3 regions of the Aeromonas veronii genome follow, and region 3 is predicted to be linked to each of the others. Evidence: riboswitches for the same ligand, from Rfam matches in the RefSeq annotation. Region 3 holds a riboswitch; each other region holds the start of a gene.
The links. A riboswitch is a leader RNA that binds a small molecule or an ion and turns the genes downstream of it on or off. The one in region 3 is predicted to bind cyclic di-GMP.
Positions count from the first base shown of each region.

Region 1: another riboswitch for cyclic di-GMP. It lies ahead of gbpA (N-acetylglucosamine-binding protein GbpA); the one in region 3 lies ahead of ABNP46_RS04350 (glycosyl hydrolase family 18 protein).
Region 2: another riboswitch for cyclic di-GMP. It lies ahead of ABNP46_RS16685 (glycosyl hydrolase family 18 protein); the one in region 3 lies ahead of ABNP46_RS04350 (glycosyl hydrolase family 18 protein).

Region 1 is NZ_CP157875.1:3,871,831-3,877,875, forward strand. Features, by position in the region: gene ABNP46_RS17795 (M3 family metallopeptidase) at 81-1,928, opposite strand; cyclic di-GMP riboswitch class I at 2,267-2,352, shown strand; gene gbpA (N-acetylglucosamine-binding protein GbpA) at 2,414-3,838, shown strand; gene cbl (HTH-type transcriptional regulator Cbl) at 3,894-4,841, opposite strand; gene ABNP46_RS17810 (sulfate/molybdate ABC transporter ATP-binding protein) at 4,933-6,015, opposite strand; gene cysW (sulfate ABC transporter permease subunit CysW) at 6,040-6,045, opposite strand, start outside.
Region 2 is NZ_CP157875.1:3,627,733-3,633,777, forward strand. Features, by position in the region: gene ABNP46_RS16685 (glycosyl hydrolase family 18 protein) at 109-3,111, opposite strand; cyclic di-GMP riboswitch class I at 3,258-3,339, opposite strand; gene ABNP46_RS16690 (ExeM/NucH family extracellular endonuclease) at 3,634-5,784, shown strand; tRNA gene ABNP46_RS16695 (tRNA-Ala) at 5,934-6,009, opposite strand.
Region 3 is NZ_CP157875.1:902,355-908,399, forward strand. Features, by position in the region: gene ABNP46_RS04340 (3-phenylpropionate MFS transporter) at 1-40, shown strand, start outside; gene ABNP46_RS04345 (hybrid sensor histidine kinase/response regulator) at 107-3,586, shown strand; cyclic di-GMP riboswitch class I at 3,788-3,874, shown strand; gene ABNP46_RS04350 (glycosyl hydrolase family 18 protein) at 3,987-6,045, shown strand, end outside.

The sequences.
Region 1 (6,045 bases), 1.6 Mb from region 3:
CTGGCGCCCGCTGAGCCCGATAAAAAAAGCCCCTTTCGGGGCTTTTTTGTGCAGGCATTCGATGACATCACCGTTGGCCCCTAGGCGGGCTGACTCTCCCCCTGATAATAGCGCCGGATCCAGGCTTCAAAGTCCGCCAGCATGCGGGCTTCCGACTCGCTGTTGTCGGCGATGAGCTCGGCCCCGTGCACCACCCGGATATGGGCATTGAGGGGGGCACCATCACCGACGGGCGGACGCTGACGCGCCGCCGCCATGCAGGCCGAGGCCGTGGCCCAGGCATCCTCCACACTCTGGTTGCACACCCGGGCCAGGGGAGCTGCGCTGAAGCCCTCGCCGGTCAGGCTCTGCAGGGTCTGGTCATGGGTCATGCCGTTGCCCGGCCCCCAGTAGTGGGCCGCCAGATCCGGGCCGATGCGCGGGTTGTCGGTGAGATAGCCATCCCGGCGCAGGAAGTAGGCACGGGTCTGCTCCACCGCCATCAGGGCCAGCAGGTAGCCGTGGTAGGCGCAGGCCGACTCCTGATTGAGCAGGTGCGGAATGGCGAGCAGCGGGCGTGGACTCTCTACTCCCAGGATCCTGCGCTCCCACTGGCGGGCCAGCGCCAGCACGGCGGCCGGAGTGCGCTCGGCATCCTCCATGGCATAGAGATCCCGCTCGAAGTAGGAGACCAGGGCAATCTGGCGCTCGTTGAAGGCCCTGAACGGCTGGCGAGCCTCGATCATGGCCTTGATGAGGGCATCCGGGATCGCTTCCCCCGCCTCATTGCGGGCGTACCCCTTGAGCCAGTCCGCATCGTCCAGCAGGCTGTCGCAGAACATGGATTGCGTCTCCGCATAGGTCATGGAGGTGGGCGGAAACTCCTGGGAGAAACAGGGGGCGTTGCCGGTGACGTTGGCAAAATGCGCCGCGTGTCCCCCCTCGTGGAACAAGGTGTTGAGGCCATTCCAGCCGCTGCCCACCTGAGCAGGGTTCGCCAAGCTGGTGAAGTTGACCACGGCAGGCACCCACTCCCCCTCCTGCCAGAAGCTCGGCACCGGGCCATGGCAGAAGCCGTTCTCGTATTTCCCTTCCCGGGTCAGCAGATCCAGGGTCAGGGTCGCCTCCCGGTACTGGATGCCGAGGCGACGGAAGCTCTCGACCCAATCCTTCAGGGCTCGGGAGAAGGGCACGTAGGGGTCGAGCTGACGGGTCACGTCACCGCTCACGAAATAGCGCAGGTTGTGGGGCAGCAGCGCCGCCTCCCCCTTGGCCCCCTTCAATTCGGCGAGGCCCAGGTGCACCCGATCCTCGGTGCGGGCGATAAAGTCATCGAGCACGGCGAACAGCTGCTCCGGGCTCATCTGCTCGTTCTTGCGCACCTTGTAGTCGAAGTAATCCCGATAGCCCATGGCGCGGGCGAAGCGGTTGCGAAGCGTGACGATGGCCAGATAGCCGTTGTCGACCACCCACTGCTCCAGGGTATGGAACATGGCGAGCGCGCTCTGGCGCACCGCCTCATTCGCGCTGGCCGCAAGGGAGGCACTGGCTGCCGGCAGGCTGCCGGCCACCTGCCGCCCCTGCTCGTCCAGCAGGGTCAGCTTGAGCTCCTTGCGACGGGCGAACAGCTCTGCCTCGGCGGCCACCAGTTCGTCCATCAGCACCGCAGCCTGTGGGTCTTCGATGACGTTGCACTCGAAGAAGGCTATCCAGCCCCCGAGCCCCCGTTTGAGATCCGCCCCTTCGGCCTCGGCCAGCATGGCCCGCAAGACCGGCAGGCGGGCCGGATCGGCGCAGAATGCCTTGTAGGCCTGTTCGGCTGCGGTGAACCCGGCCTGATCATCGCTGGTGCCCATGTAGGTGGACCAGAAGAGATCCTCCTTGCGCCTGTGTACCTTCAGGTAGTCGGCATTGAGCTGGTTCAAGTAATTCCTGGCATTGGAAATCATAAGGTCCCTCTTTTTATCGGCGGCCACTGGCCGACCGTTCCTTTTTTGATGGCGCCCTGACAGCAGGGCGGGTGCGCGAGGATGCGCCTCATCACGCTAGCAAAAGCAGGCTCCGCTGTCTGCCGCGAGCAAAGGATTATCTTCGTGAATGGAGTCTTCCTGGCGGCGCTGGGTGCCGGTGGCAGAGAGGCCGGGGCCACATGGGGGAATAAAAGCAAAAAGTGGCGTATTGGCTCTACTCCGATGAGAGCAAGCTGTAAAGATTTACACTTAATAATTCAATAGAAAGAAGTCATGATGGGAGCGTCGTAGTCAAACGCGACACCATGACCCATTTTGTAGTCATTTGGCAAACTGGTTGAAAGGCCAGGACGCAAAGCCTCCGGTCTAAAGACATGTCGTCCAGGATAGCGGGGTTGCAGCACAGTGTTTCGGGAAACTCCCCTGCCAACTTGACTGCCCACATCTATCGAACAGAGGAATGTATGGCAGCAACTATTCAACTCAATCACCTCACGGCGGCGCTCGCACTGCTGGCCAGTGGCGGCGTGCTCGCTCACGGCTACATCAGCCAGCCGGAGGCACGCAACTACCTGTGCAAGACGGGTGGCAACATCCAGTGCGGCGCCATCCAGTGGGAACCCCAGAGCCTGGAGGCACCGTCCGGCTTCCCCGCTGGCGGTCCGGCCGATGGTCAGATAGCCGCCGCCGGCCATCCGCAATTTGGCGAGCTCAACGTCCAGACCAGCGATCGCTGGACCAAGCGCGACGTGAAAGCCGGCCCCTTCGCCATCAGCTGGACCTTCACCGCCAACCACACCACCCGCAACTGGCGCTACTACCTCACCAAGCAGGACTGGGATCCGAACCAACCACTGACCCGGGCCTCCTTCGACCTCACCCCCTTCTGCGTCATCGACGGGGGCATGGTGCAACCGCCCAAACAGGTTACCCACAACTGCGTCCTGCCTGCCCGTACCGGTTATCAGGTGATCCTGGGTGTCTGGGAGGTGGGGGATACCACCAACAGCTTCTACAACCTGATCGACGCCCGCTTCGAGGGTGGTACCCAGCCCCCCCTGAGCTGGAGCCAGGGCGGGACCATCTATCCCTCCATCGATCTGGCGGCCGGTGACAAGGCCATGACCCGGGTGTTCGATGCAAGCGGCGAGCGCACGGATCTGCAGACGGTGCTGACCATCGCCAGCACCGAGCAGGGCCAGAAGAACAACTGGGCCCACGCTCTGGCCAGCAAGATCAACGGGGAACAGAGCCAGATCCGCGCCGGTCAGCAAGGGAGTGACGGCCAGTTCAATCCCGTCTACGGCCAGAACCCTGTCTTCCTCAAAGCAGGCAGCAACCTGCAACGGGTCGAGATCCAGCTCGAGCAGCAACAACCGCCGATCGGTGACAGCGTCAGCGTGAGCGGCCTGGAGAGCGAGTACTTGCTCGATGGCGGCAAGCTGACCCTGAGCTTCACAGTCGCGGCGCAAGGGGATCTCGCTGTCACCAGCACCCTCTATGACCATGGTGGCGTCGCCAGGGGGCAGAGCAGCGCCGACATCAAGGACAGCAGCCAGAGCTTCACCATGCCGCTGACCGGGTTGAGTGCCGGCCATCATCAACTGGTGATCACGGGTAAACCCAAATCGGGAGGCGCGGCCGTGCAGCAGACCCTGGATCTGATGCTCAAGGATCCGGCCAGTGGCGGTGACTATCAGTACAGCTTCCCCGAGGGCGTCGCCGCCTACACCGCCGGCACCAAGGTGTTGCAACCCAAGAACGGCAAGATCTACCAGTGCAAGCCCTTCCCCTACAGCGGCTGGTGCAGCCAGTGGGCCAGCACGGCCACCCAGTATGAGCCGGGCGTCGGCTCCCACTGGCAGGAGGCCTGGACCCAACTGCCATAATCGTCTGAATGCAAAACAGGGAGCCCGAGGCTCCCTGTTTTTTATGGCGATTCACTCAGATCTGGTAATCGAGCGCCGCATCGTTGCGCAGAGCCCGCGCCTGGATGTCTGCCAGCGCCAGTTCCGGGTTGCAGAGCTGGATGAACTGCCAGGCGAAATTGTGCTGGAACTGCCCCTGCTTGAGGCCGATCCAGGCGGTGTGAGGGGCAAACAGCCGGCTGCCGTCGAGTTGCACCAGCCCCTTGTCCCGCTGGCCGTTGAAGGCCATGTCCGCCAGTATACCCACCCCCATTTCCAGCTCGACATAGGTCTTTATGACGTCGGAATCCTGAGCCGTCAGCAGGATCTGCGGCACTATCCCGGCTTCGGCAAACGCTTCATCTACCCGCACCCGCCCGGTCAGCCCCGCCTGATAGGTGACGATGGGCCATTGGGCCAGCGCCGCCAGGGTCAGCTCCCGCTCGGCGGTGAGGGGGTGCTGCTCCGGCACCACTATGTTGTGATGCCAGCGATAGTAGGGAAACGCCACCACCCCTTCGCTCTTGTCGAGTTGCTCGCTGCTGATGCCAATGTCCACTTCGCCGGTCTGCACCAGCCGCACTATCTCCTCCGGGCTGCCCTGACGCAGCTCCAGCTGCACCAGCGGGAACTGCTCGCGAAACGCCTTCACTACCCGCGGCAGGGCATAGCGCGCCTGGGTATGAGTGGTCGCGACCAGCAAGCGTCCCGAGTCGCGGTTGGCGAAGGTGCTGGCCAGCTTGCGGATGTTGTTGGCGTCATTGAGGATGCGCTCGGCGATCACCAACAGCTCCTTGCCGGGCTCCGTCATGCCGAGCAGCCGCTTGCCGTAACGGATGAAGAGCTCCAGCCCCAGCTCTTCTTCCAGCTCGCGGATATGGCGGCTGACCCCGGACTGGGAGGTAAACAGGGCGTTGGCGACCTCGGTCAGGTTGTAGTCCCGCCGCGCCGCCTCCCGAATAATGCGTAATTGCTGAAAATTCACGTCATCGCCTCCTGCGCTGACCGGCCCCGTGGATGGGCTCCCGGAGCCTTGTTCTCTGTCTCAAACCTGAACACGATGGATGGCTCGCGCACTAGATCTGGTAGTCCGGGTAGAGCTGAGCCTGCTTGGCGATCAGCCTCACCCCCTGCCCCGGCACCAGGGTACGGGCAGCCTCCTTGCTCAGCTCGGCCTCGTAGTGGGCCCCCTTGCCATTGGGAGTGCCTGCGTCACCGTTGCCCCTGAGTTCGACCCGGATCCGCGGCCCCATGGGCAACAGACGAGTGATGGTGGCGCTGATGCCACCTGGCGCATCCGCTGGCAGGATCTCCAGCTCGTGGGGGCGCACATAGGCGATGGCCGCGCTGCCCTGGGCCAGCCGGGAGTCACTCGCACCCCCCAGCCACTGCTCGCCGATGCCGAGCCCCTGCTCCGCCACCCGGCCATGGAACAGGTTCACGCTGCCGAGGAAGCTGTGGACGAAGGAGCTGGCGGGCTGGTCATAGACCTCGGCCGGAGTGCCGACCTGCTCGACCCGACCGGCATTCATCAGCACCACCCGATCTGCCACCTCCAGCGCCTCCTCCTGATCGTGGGTCACGAACAGGCTGGTGACGTGCAGCTCGTTGTGCAGTTCCCGCAACCAGCGACGCAGCTCCTTACGTACCTGGGCATCGAGGGCGCCGAACGGCTCGTCCAGCAGCAAGACCTTGGGCTGTACCGCCAGGGCCCGCGCCAGGGCAACTCGCTGGCGCTGGCCACCGGAGAGCTGGGTCGGGTAACGGCCAGCCACGTGGCTGAGCTGCACCAGATCCAGCAGCTCCTTGACCCGGGCACGGATATCCGCCTCGCTCGGGCGCTCGCTGCGCGGCTTGACCCGCAGGCCAAAGGCCACGTTCTCGAACACCGTCATGTGGCGGAACAGGGCGTAGTGCTGGAACACGAAGCCGACGTTGCGCTCGCGTACATGCAGGGCGGAGGCATCCTCCCCCCGGATGATGACGTTGCCGCTATCGGCCTGCTCCAACCCGGCGATGATCCGCAGCAAGGTGGTCTTGCCGCAACCGGAGGGCCCCAGCAGGGCGACCAGTTCGCCGTCGTGGAAGTCAAGGTTGATGTCGGCCAGGGCCGCGTACTGATTGAAATGCTTGTTGAGTCGTTGAACCTGAATGCTCATGGCTGCCTCGTTGAAACTGTGAAATCAGTG
Region 2 (6,045 bases), 1.9 Mb from region 3:
GGTCTTTTTTATGGCCGTTTATCACGCTGACTCCTCATAAAAAAATCCGGAGCCAGGCTCCGGATTTGTCGTCTCTACGAGGCATCGGAAAGATGCCGCTTCATCACATCAGTAGTTGCACACCAGCTTCCAGCTGCCGTCACCGGCCTTGGGTTCGCTGCTGGTCCACCAGTTGGCCTGCCAGACCGCCTTGCCATTGGTCACGCGATCGTTGGCATTGGCGTGATCCCCCTGCGGCCAGCTCGGATAGGCCGGATAGCTCGCCGGGTTGACGCTCTGGCTGCTGCAGGTCGTGCCACCGTTGCCGCCATCACCGCCGCCCGTGCCCACCACGGCCTCGGCCAGCGCCGGGAAGTCAGCCTTGAGACCTATGGTCTGGCTGCCGACAATCAGGCGCACGCCGCTGGGCACACCCGCCGCCGGCAGGTAGTAGGTCATGGCTACTTCGACGTCGGAACCCGGTGCCCAGGCCTTCCAGGTCGGCAGCGTCATGGCCACCTTGTGGAAGTCCTTCTCGCCCGCGATGCCATCGGAGTTCTGGTTGCCACCGCTCTCCACCACCTTCAGCCCCATGCCACTCTGATCCGTGATGGTGTCAGAGGTGGAGGTGGGTACCAGGAACTCGATACGCGTACCACCCGGAATGGTCTGGGTCGACTTGTTCGTCAGTTTGAGGGTGGGGTTGATCGGGTAGTTGGAATCTCCTTCCTTGAAACCGGAGAGGCTGACAGCGATATCGAGCTGGGCCGCCGGGGCAGGCAGATCGTTCTGCTTCAGGTTGGGCGGTGTGGCCGCCTTGAACTTGTCATAGGCGAGACTGGTCAGGGTGCTGCCCATCACATACTCGTTCTTGGCCGGATCGAAGTCATAGTCCCCCGCCATCTCCCAGAACATGACGCCCCCCAGGCCCCGCTTGACGATGTAGTCCAGCTTCTTGCCCATGGACTCTTCATCTTCAGTGGAGAGGAACACCTTCTTCTGCTCGTTCCACAGCCAGGGTACCTGCGCCTTGTCGTCGAAGTAGCGCACATACTGGCCCTGGATCACATCGGCAGGATCATTGGGATCCAGACCCCAGGCGGTGCCATAGCTCGGCAGCGTGGTGATGCCGAGGCTGGCCGCATGCTCCAGGTTCTTGGCGTGCCACATGGGCACGGCACCAGCGCCGATCTCTTTGCCGTTCTTGTCCAGATCATGCCAGATGTTGTCGATCCCGACTGCACCGTTGCCGCAAGGAATGGTGCTGCCACCGGTGCCCGGCTGACAGTTGCTCTGACTCGGCAGGGCCGCCTTGCCATTGAGACCATGAGTCCCGCCGGTCACCCCTTGCCAGCCACGGGTGTAATAGGGCACCCCGATGTTGATCTTGCCAGCTGCCAGGGCGCCACGGAAGTAGTGGGCCGCCCAGGCGGAGTTCAGGTAGCCGATGGCGCCGTACTGGGCCTGGCTGTAGACACCCCATTGAGCCAGCTCGGGATCCGCCTTGTTGTCGAACAGGGCGGCGTTGTGAGCCACGAAGTTGTTCCAGGCACCGTGGAAGTCATAGGTCATCAGGTTGACGTAATCGAGATACTGGGTGACCTGGAAGTTCTCCATGCCGCGCAACAGGTAGGCCGAGGCCGGCGAGGCGATGGTCAGCATGTACTTGCGGCCATCCTCGGTACCGGCCGTATCCAACTTGCCCCTTAGGGTCTTCATCAACACTTCGTAGTTGGCAAACAGCTTGGCCCGGCACTGGTTGGAGAGGGGGAAGTCGTTGGGGTTGCCCGCATCCTTCATGGAGGTGGGGTATTCATAGTCCACATCCACCCCGTCAAAGCCGTACTGACGGATGAAGCTCACCGCGGAATCGGCGAAGGCGTTGATGCCGGCGGTGTTGACTGTGCAGTCACCCTTGGTGGTGGCAGTGTAGAAGCCGCGGGTATCGGCCCAGCCCCCGACCGAGATCAGGGTCTTCACGTCCGGATACTGCTTCTTGTACTTGGAGAGCAGGTTGAAGTGGCCCTGATAGGCGAACTCGGGATCCATCTCGGCACCCGGCACCCCGCTCCAGGTCATCTTGGTGGCGGCGTCATCCACCTTGATGGTGTGGCTCTGCTCGTCCACAGCCGCGAAGGCGTAGTTGATGTGGGTGATCTTGTCCCAGGGAATGTCATTCACCAGGTAGGCGGGCAGGCCGTTCTTGCCGGTACGCCAGGAGGTGAAGTAGCCGATGACCCGGCGAGCATGGTCATCCCCCATGCACTCGCTGCCATCGGCGCGGTAGATCTGGCGCACATCGCAGGAGAGGTTGCCGCCGGTGGGCGGCAGCGCCGCCTCTTCCACCTGCACATCCACCTGGGCGGACTCGCCCACCAGATTGCCCTTGTCGGTGGCGACCAGCTTGAGGCCGGTCAGCCCCTTGGCCTGGGGTGTCCAGTTCACCTGCCAGGGCGCGCTGGTATCCTCGCCCACCTTCTGGCCGTTCACGAACAGCTCGACCTTGGCCACGTCGTTGTTGGCATCGGTGACGTTGCCACTCACCGCCGTGCTGCGACCCAGCGTCACCTTGGCACCGGCAGCCGGGCTCGCGAGGCTCACCTTCGGCGCCTCGGGCGCCACCACGGCGGCGACGTTGAAGCTGACATCCGCCTCGCCGAGCACCTTGCCATCCTTGTCCAGCGCCCGGGATTTCAGTTGATGGGCACCGACACCGCTGGCAGTCCAGCTCGCCGACCAGGGGGCTGCGCTGCTCACCGCGACCTGGGTGCCATCGATCAGATATTCGACCTTGACCAGGGCGCTGCTGTTGCCGCCAAGGGTCACCGCCAGGGCGACCGGGGCACCTTCATTGAAAGCGCTACCAGCGGCGGGCGAGCCAATGGCCAGCGTCAGACCCGGCGTCGTGCTGCCGTCGGTGAACGGCTTCCAGGCATCCGCCCAGACGGTGCCCACCCCGGGGGCATAGTGGTAGGACGAAGCGCCGCACCAGCCGGAGTAGGGGAATTCCTTGCATTCATAGAGGTTGCCTACGTTGCTGACGATATCGCCAGCCTTGTAGGCGGTACCGGCCTGATAGGCGGGATAGGCGGCCTGCGCCCAGCCGGGCATGGTCGCAAGGGCAACCAGCATGGCGAGCCTGCTGGGCCTGAGGGTCTGTTGCATCTTGTTATCTTCCTTGTTGGTCTTGGCTTTTAATGACCGGGCAAAGGGCAACAGCAACAGGCGAAAAGGGGTCGACAACAGGCCATGGACGGGCCACATACCCTCATGTCACCCGGGGGAACCCCGCTATCTGTCATCGCTGGCAGACCGGAGGCTTTGCGTCTCGACATCACTGTCGGTTTGCTCTTTACCTGGGTTCCGTGAGGAACAGCCCGAGTATAGGAAGCAAGTGACAAACACTCAATCTTCATTCTCGATGAGAAATATGTAAACGCTGGCGGGCTCACACTATTTCATCCGCGATGAAATGACATTTTTATCATTATTTTCATAACGTTAGCTGTGTCAAAAAAATTGAAACAGCCTCTTTTGCTTCCCCATTCTGTGCGCTGGTTCACTGGTATGAGCAGCCAGAAGTGTGACAATGCGCGCCCTTGGTTCAGGCACCAAGGCTATGGAATCACTGGCAAAAATAAAAAAGGAAACACAATGAAAGGTACCCCTACCCTGCTGTCACTGGCCGTGGGGCTCGCGCTCGCGTCCCCGTCACTCCAGGCCGCCGGCTTCAGCTGCCCGGCCGACAGCGCCCTCACCCCCATCCCCGCCATCCAGGGCAGTGGCGACAAGAGCCCCCTCATCCCGGACGGCCAGTTTGAAAGCAATCAGAGCGTCTCGGTGAAAGCCGTGGTCAGCGCCCTCGGCGAAAGTCTGAACAAGGGCTTCTACCTGCAAGACGTGCAGGGGGATGGAGACCCCCAGACTTCGGATGGCATCTTCGTCTACCTCAACGACAAGAACTTCGCGACCAAGTACCCGGGCATCAAGCCGGGGGCCGAAGTCTGTCTGGAGGCCAAGGTCGAAGAGTATTACAACCATACCCAGCTCAAGCCCGTCCTCGACGCTAGCACTCCCCGCCTGCAGGTGCTGGCTCAGGGCACTGTCCCCGCCGCCACGGCGCTGCGGGTGCTGGAGGGGGAAACCCTGGCCCGGGCGCTGGAGCGCCACGAGGGGATGCGGGTGCGCCTCGATGCGGGCAGTGAGCTCAAAATCAGCCGCAACTTCAGCTACGACTATGCCGCCCGTCGCAACAACCTGGTGCTCTCCCACCTGGCGCCCCTGATGAAACCGACCCAGTTGCACGTGGCGGGTAGCGACCAGGCCAAGGCATTGGCCGAGGCCAATGGGGGCAACCGGGTGTTCCTCGAATCGGACTTCAAGGCCGCCGATGGCAAGCTGCCCTGGCTGCCCGCCTGGGAGCCGGAGCAGGGCTACCTGCGGGTCGGCGATGCCCCGGTCAACCTGGAGGCCCTGGTTGGCTACAGCTACAACGAATACCGGCTGATCGTGCCCAAGGATCAGACCATCACGGTCGGGGACCTGCTGCGCACCGACGAGAACGATCGCCAGCGCGCCCCTGCCCGCACCGCCGGCACGGATCTGCGGGTCGGCAGCTTCAACGTGCTCAACTACTTCACCAGCCACTCCAGCGTGGGCGGTGCCCTCAACGTGCTGTGCAAGGATCAGGCGGATGCGGACAGCGCCAAGGGTTGCAACCGCGGCGCCAAGAACCTGGAAGACTTCCAGCAACAGCGCACCAAGATAGTCAACGCCATCACCGAGATGGACGCAGATCTGCTCGGCCTGATGGAAATGGAGAACAACGGCTTCGACGAGCACTCCGCCATCAGCGACCTGGTCAAGAGCCTCAACGCCCAGCAGAAAGACGCGAGCCAGCACTACGCCTTCGTCAGTTTGCCCAAGGCCCAGCTTGGTCAAGAACGCTACTTCGGCGGCGACGCCATCATGGTGGCCATGCTCTATCGCCCGGCCAAGCTGACCCCGAGCGGGGACGCCGGCGTGATCCCGCTGCCGGAGCAGCGTTACACCGTCGGTGGCGTCGCCAAGACCGCCGGTCAGCGCGACTCCCTGGTACAGAGCTTCACCGTGGCGGGCAGCAAGGATCCCCTGACCCTAGTGGTCAACCATCTGAAATCCAAGGGATCGGGCTGCTACGAGAACGGGGATGGCAAGACCGAGCCCGCCGACCTGCAAGGCAAGTGCACCGAGTTCCGGGTCAGTGCCGCCAAGGTGCTGGGCGAGGCGGTGAGCAAGCTGCCGGGCCAGGTGCTGCTGGTGGGGGACTTCAACTCCTACGCCAAGGAAGACCCGATCCGGGTGCTGACCGACTATGCGCCGGCCAGCAGCGATCGCAAGATCCGCTCCGCCTCCCACACCTTCCTCGGTGAGCAGGCCTATGAGCAGATCGGCCAGGAGGTGGCCAAGAGCTATGGTCTGGTGGATTTGAACGTCAAGTTCAACCAGGAGAAAGCGATCTCCTACAGCTATGAGGCGGAGCTCGGCACCCTGGACTATGCCCTCGCCAACCCGACGCTGGCCAAGAAGGTGGTAGCCGTTGCCGACTGGCACATCAACTCCTACGAGAGCAACCTGTTCGAATACGGTCGGGGCTTCACCGGCGACATGGTCAAGTCCGACAACCCGTTCAGCGCCTCGGATCACGATCCCATCATCGTCGATCTCAAGCTGCAGGAGCCGAGCAAGGACGGCGGTGGCGGTGCCATGGGCGCCCTGCTGCTGGCCCTGTTGCCCCTGGCCTGGCGCCGCCGACACAGCTCATGATGTACGCTGCATAACGAAAAAAGCCCGCGACAGTCGCGGGCTTTCTCATGTTGGTCATTTGATTTGTAAATGAAGAGACGGCAATCATGAAAATAATAAATGACTGAGAAAACAAAAAGGCCACCGCGATAACGGTGGCCTTGAGTGTTTGGTGGAGCTACGCGGGATCGAACCGCGGACCTCTTGCATGCCATGCAAGCGCTCTCCCAGCTGAGCTATAACCCCGAAACTTCGTCATTCAACAAACGGTTCTGGATACCG
Region 3 (6,045 bases):
GCGCCTGCGCGATGTGACCCCTGTCGGGAGCCAGTCATGATTGCCGTTTCGCGGCGCGGCGGTTGGGCGGCGCCTCTCATCTATCTGGACAAGGGAGTCTGAGCAGATGCACCAAGGATGGTTGCTGATCGGGTTGTCGCTCGCCTATCTGGGCCTGCTGTTCCTCATCGCCTTCGTGGCGGACAAGAGCAAGCGCCGCCGCCTCAAGGGGCAGCCCCTGCTCTACAGCCTGTCGCTCGCGGTCTATTGCACCTCCTGGACCTTCTTCGGCACCGTGGGCCAGGCCAGCGAGTCCCCCTGGTCTCCCGTCCCCATCTACCTCGGCCCCATGCTGGTGTTCCTGTTCGGCTGGCGGCTCCTGGCCCGCCTCATCCTGGTGGCCAAGCGCGAGCACATCACCTCCATCGCCGATTTCATCGCAGCCCGCTATGGCAAGTCCCAGCGACTGGCCATGGTGATCACCCTGATCGCCGTGATGGGGATACTTCCCTACCTGGTCTTGCAGCTCAAGGCGATCGTCACAGGGCTGGATCTGCTGATGGCGAACTCGGTGCCAGCAGGGCCCACTGGCAATACCGGGGAATTGGCTCTGGGCGTCACTCTCATACTCGCCCTTTTCAGCATTTTGTTCGGCACCCGCAACCTGGATGCCACCGAACACCATCGCGGCATGGTGGTGGCCATCGCCTTCGAGTCCCTGGTCAAACTGCTCGCCTTCATGGCGGTGGGGGGCTTCGCGCTCTGGCTCATCATCAGCGAGCCGAGCCAGAGCCGCTCTCTGGTGGCCAGCGACTTCATGGATGCCGTGGTGGATGTCTCCCCGGGCAGCCTGCTGGAGCTCGCCATCTATACGCTGGTGGCCATGTGCGCCGTCATTTGCCTGCCGCGCCAGTTCCATGTGACTGTGGTGGAGAACAACCAGGGGCAGGATCTGCACTGGGCGCGCTGGGTCTTCCCGCTCTATCTGTTCCTGATGGGGCTCTTCATCTGGCCTCTGGCCCTGGCGGGCAAGCAGTGGGTGGGGGCGGATCTGGGGTCGGACACCTATGTCATCAGTCTGCCCATGTCCCTGGGATTCGACGGCATGGCGATGCTGGCCTTCCTCGGCGGCACCTCGGCGGCCACCGGCATGGTGATCGTCTGTACCATCGCCCTGGCCATCATGGTCAGCAACGATCTGGTGCTGCCGGTGTTGCTGCGCCGCTTCTGGCAACAGGGGCGGGATGAGCGGCTGATGCGGCTGCTGCTGCAGGTGCGCCGCGGCGTCATCCTGCTGATCCTGCTGGCGGCCTGGACCCTCTATCTCTGGCTCGGGGATCTCACCAGCCTCTCCCGCATCGGCTATCTGTCGTTCGGGGCCGTGGCCCAGTTTGCCCCGGCGCTGCTGCTCGGCCTCTATTGGCGTCATGGCAATCGCAAGGGGGTCTACCTCGGTCTCGGCCTCGGGGTCAGCCTCTGGTTCCTGACGTTGCTGGCGGAAAGCGGCCTGTTGGCGGGCTCCCCCCTGGAGGCCCTGCTGGCACCGCCCAACTGGCCCGCGTTCCGGGAGCTGAGCCTCGGGGCCTGGTGCATCTTCATCAGCCTGCTGCTCAACCTCGCGGGCTATGTGGCGGGATCCTTGCTGTCGCGGGCGGCGGTGAGCGAGCGGCTGCAGGCGGCGAACTTCGTCGGCAAGCCGAGCCGGGATCAGGCGACCCTCTATCAGGCGCGGGTCTCGGTCAAGGAGCTGGAGATGCTGGCGGCCCGTTTCGTGGGATCCAGCCGGGTCAAACGGGCCTTCGGCCGTTTCGCCGGCGAGCACGGCGGCACCCTGGCGCCCCAGATGCAGGCCTCGGCCGAACTTATCGCCCACACGGAGCGGCTGCTGGCCGGGGTGTTCGGCACTTCGTCGGCGCGGCTGGTACTGGCCTCCGCCCTGCAGGGGCGCAACATGCAGCTCGAGGAGATCGCCACCATAGTGGACGAGGCCTCGGACGTGTTTCGCTTCAACCGGGGTCTGCTGCAGGGGGCCATCGAACACATGGGGCAGGGGATCTCGGTGGTGGACAGGGAGCTCAAGCTGGTGGCCTGGAACCGACGCTATATCGAGCTGTTCCACTATCCACACGGCCTCATCCAGGTGGGACGCTCCATCGAGGAGATCATTCGCTACAACGCCGAGCAGGGGCTGTGCGGCCCCGGTGAAATTGAAGCCCATGTGGCGCGCCGTGTCGCCTTCATGCAGCGGGGCAGCCCCCACGTCTCGGCCCGGGAGCGGCCGGATGGCCGGGTGATCGAGATGCAGGGCAACCCCATGCCGGCGGGAGGCTTCGTCATGACCTTCACCGACATCACCCCGTTTCGGGCGGCGGAGCGGGTGCTGCGGGAAGCGAATGAGCACCTGGAGGCGCGGGTGGCGGAGCGTACCCGCGAGCTGTCGGCGCTCAACAGCCAGCTGCTGCTGGTGAACCAGCAGGTGGAGCGGGCCAATCACTCCAAGAGCCGCTTCCTCGCGGCGGTGAGCCACGATCTCACCCAGCCCCTCAATGCCGCCAAGCTGTTCACCTCCTCCCTGCTGGAGATGCTGCCAGGGGAGCAGGGAGTGGAGCAGAGGGCAGAGCAGATCCGGATCGCCCGCCACATCGACGATGCCCTGGGGGCGACCGAGGATCTCATCACGGATCTGCTGGATATCTCCCGGCTCGAAGCGGGCAAGTTCAAGGCGAAGAAGCTGGACTTCGCCCTGAGGGACGTGTTCGACAACCTCAAGGCAGAGTTCGGAGTATTGGCGCAAGCGGGAGATATCCAGTTCTCCGTGGTGGAGAGCGGGCTCGCGGTCCACAGCGACGTGCGCCTGCTGCGCCGGGTGCTGCAAAACTTCCTCACCAATGCGTTTCGCTACAACCCGGGGGGGCGGGTGCTGCTCGGCTGTCGCCGGCTCGGGAACAAGGTGCGCATCGAGGTGTGGGACAATGGTCCCGGCATCCCCTACGACAAGCAGGAGACCATCTTCGACGAGTTCTCCCGCCTCGATCACTCCCGCACCGCCCGCGAGCAGGGGCTTGGCCTCGGGCTCGCCATCGCCCGCGGCATCTCCCTGGTGCTGGGCCATCAGCTCTCGCTGCGCAGCTGGCCGGATGTGGGCTCGGTGTTTGCCATCACCCTCAATCTCGCGGCCCGCCCCGTGCAGCCACAACCGGTGGCAGCCCCCGTGGTGCGGGACAGCCAGCTGGAGGGGGTCAGGATCCTCTGCATCGACAACGAGGAGGATATCCTCACCGCCATGGCCTCCCTGCTGGGGCGTTGGGGTTGCGAGGTACGCTGTGCCCAGAGCCAGGCCCAGGCGGAGGATCTCATCGCCGGTGGCTTCCTGCCCAGGCTGGTGCTGTCGGATTATCACCTCGATGACGGCAAGACGGGGCTGCAGGCCCTGCACATGATCCGGCTGGCCCATGGCAATGGCATCGACGGCATCATCATCAGTGCGGATCGCAAGAGCGAGTTGCAGGCCCAGATCCGTGAACACGGTTATGGCTATATCAGCAAACCGGTCAAACCCCTCAAGCTCAGGGCCCTGATGAACAGCCTGCTGCTACCCATTGCGTGACTGCATTCACAGAATCCATCTTTGATTGGTCGGGGTGATAATGGTTATCAATCCAGACTATCGGCGACGTTGCTATCTTTTGGCTGCGTGATCGCAGCCAACTGTCAATAGTGAGTCCCTCTCACTGTCATATTTACTAGGTGGCGGGGCCAGCTCTCTCATCTATAGTCATTCGGCGATTATTTTCGTCGCAAATCAAGTTGTGCAAAAAGGCAAACCGGGTGAAAGCCCGGGACGCAAAGCCTCCGGTCTAAGGGTCCGAGTACCTAAGATAGCGGGGCCACCACAGGTTGTATCGTCCATGGAGCCAAGCCATGGTGGCGATGTTGTCTGCGTTACCTGTCAGGTTGCGTTGCCTTTTTCGTTGTTCATACCAATAACGAAATAAGGAAGTTCAACTATGTTCAGTCCAAAACATTCCCTGCTGGCCTTGCTGGTCGGGGGGATCTGCTCTACCTCCGCCTTCGCCGCCGCCCCTGGTAAACCCACCATTGGGTCGGGGCCCACCAAGTTCGCCATCGTTGAAGTCGATCAGGCTGCCACCTCTTACAACAAGCTGGTCACCGTCCACAAGGATGGGGCCCCGGTCAGCGTGACCTGGAACCTCTGGTCCGGTGATGTGGGCCAGACCGCCAAGGTGTTGCTCGATGGCAAGGAAGTGTGGTCCGGCACCGCCAGCGCGGCGGGTACCGCCAATTTCAAGGTCACCAAGGGTGGTCGCTACCAGATGCAGGTGGCCCTGTGCAACGCCGATGGCTGTACCCTCTCCGACAAAAAGGAATTGATGGTCGCCGATACGGACGGTAGCCATCTGGTCCCTCTCAAGGCGCCGCTGCAAGAGAACAACAAGCCCTACGTCAACAAGTCCGGCAAGGTGGTGGGTGCCTACTACGTGGAGTGGGGCGTCTATGGTCGCAAGTTCACCGTGGACAAGGTCGCGGCCCAGAACCTGACCCATATCCTCTATGGCTTTACCCCCATCTGCGGCGGTAATGGCATCAACGACAGCCTGAAAGAGATCTCCGGCAGCTTCGAGGCGCTGCAGCGTGCGTGCGCCGGTCGCGAAGACTTCAAGGTCGCCATCCATGATCCCTGGGCAGCGATCCAGATGTCGCAAGGCAACCTCAGCGCCTGGGATGAGCCTTACAAGGGCAACTTCGGCAACCTGATGGCCCTCAAGCAGGCTTATCCGGACCTCAAGATCCTCCCTTCCGTGGGCGGCTGGACCCTGTCCGACCCCTTCTACTTCCTGGGGGACAAGACCAAGCGTGACACCTTCGTCGCCTCGGTCAAAGAGTTCCTGCAGACCTGGAAATTCTTCGACGGCGTGGATATCGACTGGGAGTTCCCGGGCGGTCAGGGCGCCAACCCCAGCCTGGGTGGCCCGGCTGACGGTGCCACCTATGTGGTGCTGATGAAAGAGCTGCGCGCCATGCTGGATGAACTGGAAGCCGAGACCGGCCGCCAGTATGAGCTGACTTCGGCCATCAGCGCCGGCGGCGACAAGATTGCTAAGGTCGACTATCAGGCGGCCCAGCAGTACATGGATTACATCTTCCTGATGAGCTACGACTTCAGCGGCGCCTTCGATCTGAAGAACCTGGCTCACCAGACCAACCTGTTTGCCTCCAACTGGGATCCTGCCACCAAGTACACCACCGACAAGGGCGTCAAGGCGCTGCTCGGCCAGGGGGTCACCCCGGGCAAGGTCGTGGTGGGGGCGGCCATGTATGGCCGTGGCTGGACTGGGGTCAATGGCTACTCGGCCGGCAACCCCTTCACCGGCACCGCCACCGGCCCCGTCAAGGGCACCTGGGAGAACGGTGTGGTGGATTATCGCGACATCGTCAACAACCGCATGGGCGCGGGCTGGGAGCAGGGCTATGACGAGGTGGCCGAAGCGCCATACGTCTTCAAGGCCAGCACCGGCGATCTCATCAGCTTCGACAACGATCGTTCGGTCAAGGCCAAGGGGCAGTATGTGCTGGCTAACCAGCTCGGCGGTCTGTTTGCCTGGGAAATCGATGCGGACAACGGTGACATCCTCAACGCCATGCACGAGGGGCTCGGTCACGGTGAAGGCACCACGCCGCCCGCCAACAAGCCACCGGTGGCCAACGCCGGCAGCGATCTGAGCGTCACCGGCCCGACCGAGGTGACCCTCAATGGTTCTGCTTCCCACGATCCCGAGAGCGGCGTGCTGACCTACTCCTGGAAGCAGGTCTCCGGCCCGCAGGTCTCCCTGCTCGACGCCACGCAAGCCAAGGCTCGTGTGGTACTGGACGGCGTCAGTGCGGACATCAATCTGGTGTTCGAGCTGACGGTCACCGACGATCACAACCTCACGGCCAAGGATCAGGTGGTGGTGACCAACAAGGCGCCGCAGCCGAACCTGGCCCCCGTGGTCACAGTACCGGCCACCGCCACCGTGGAGTCCGGCAAGCAGGTGACCATCAAGG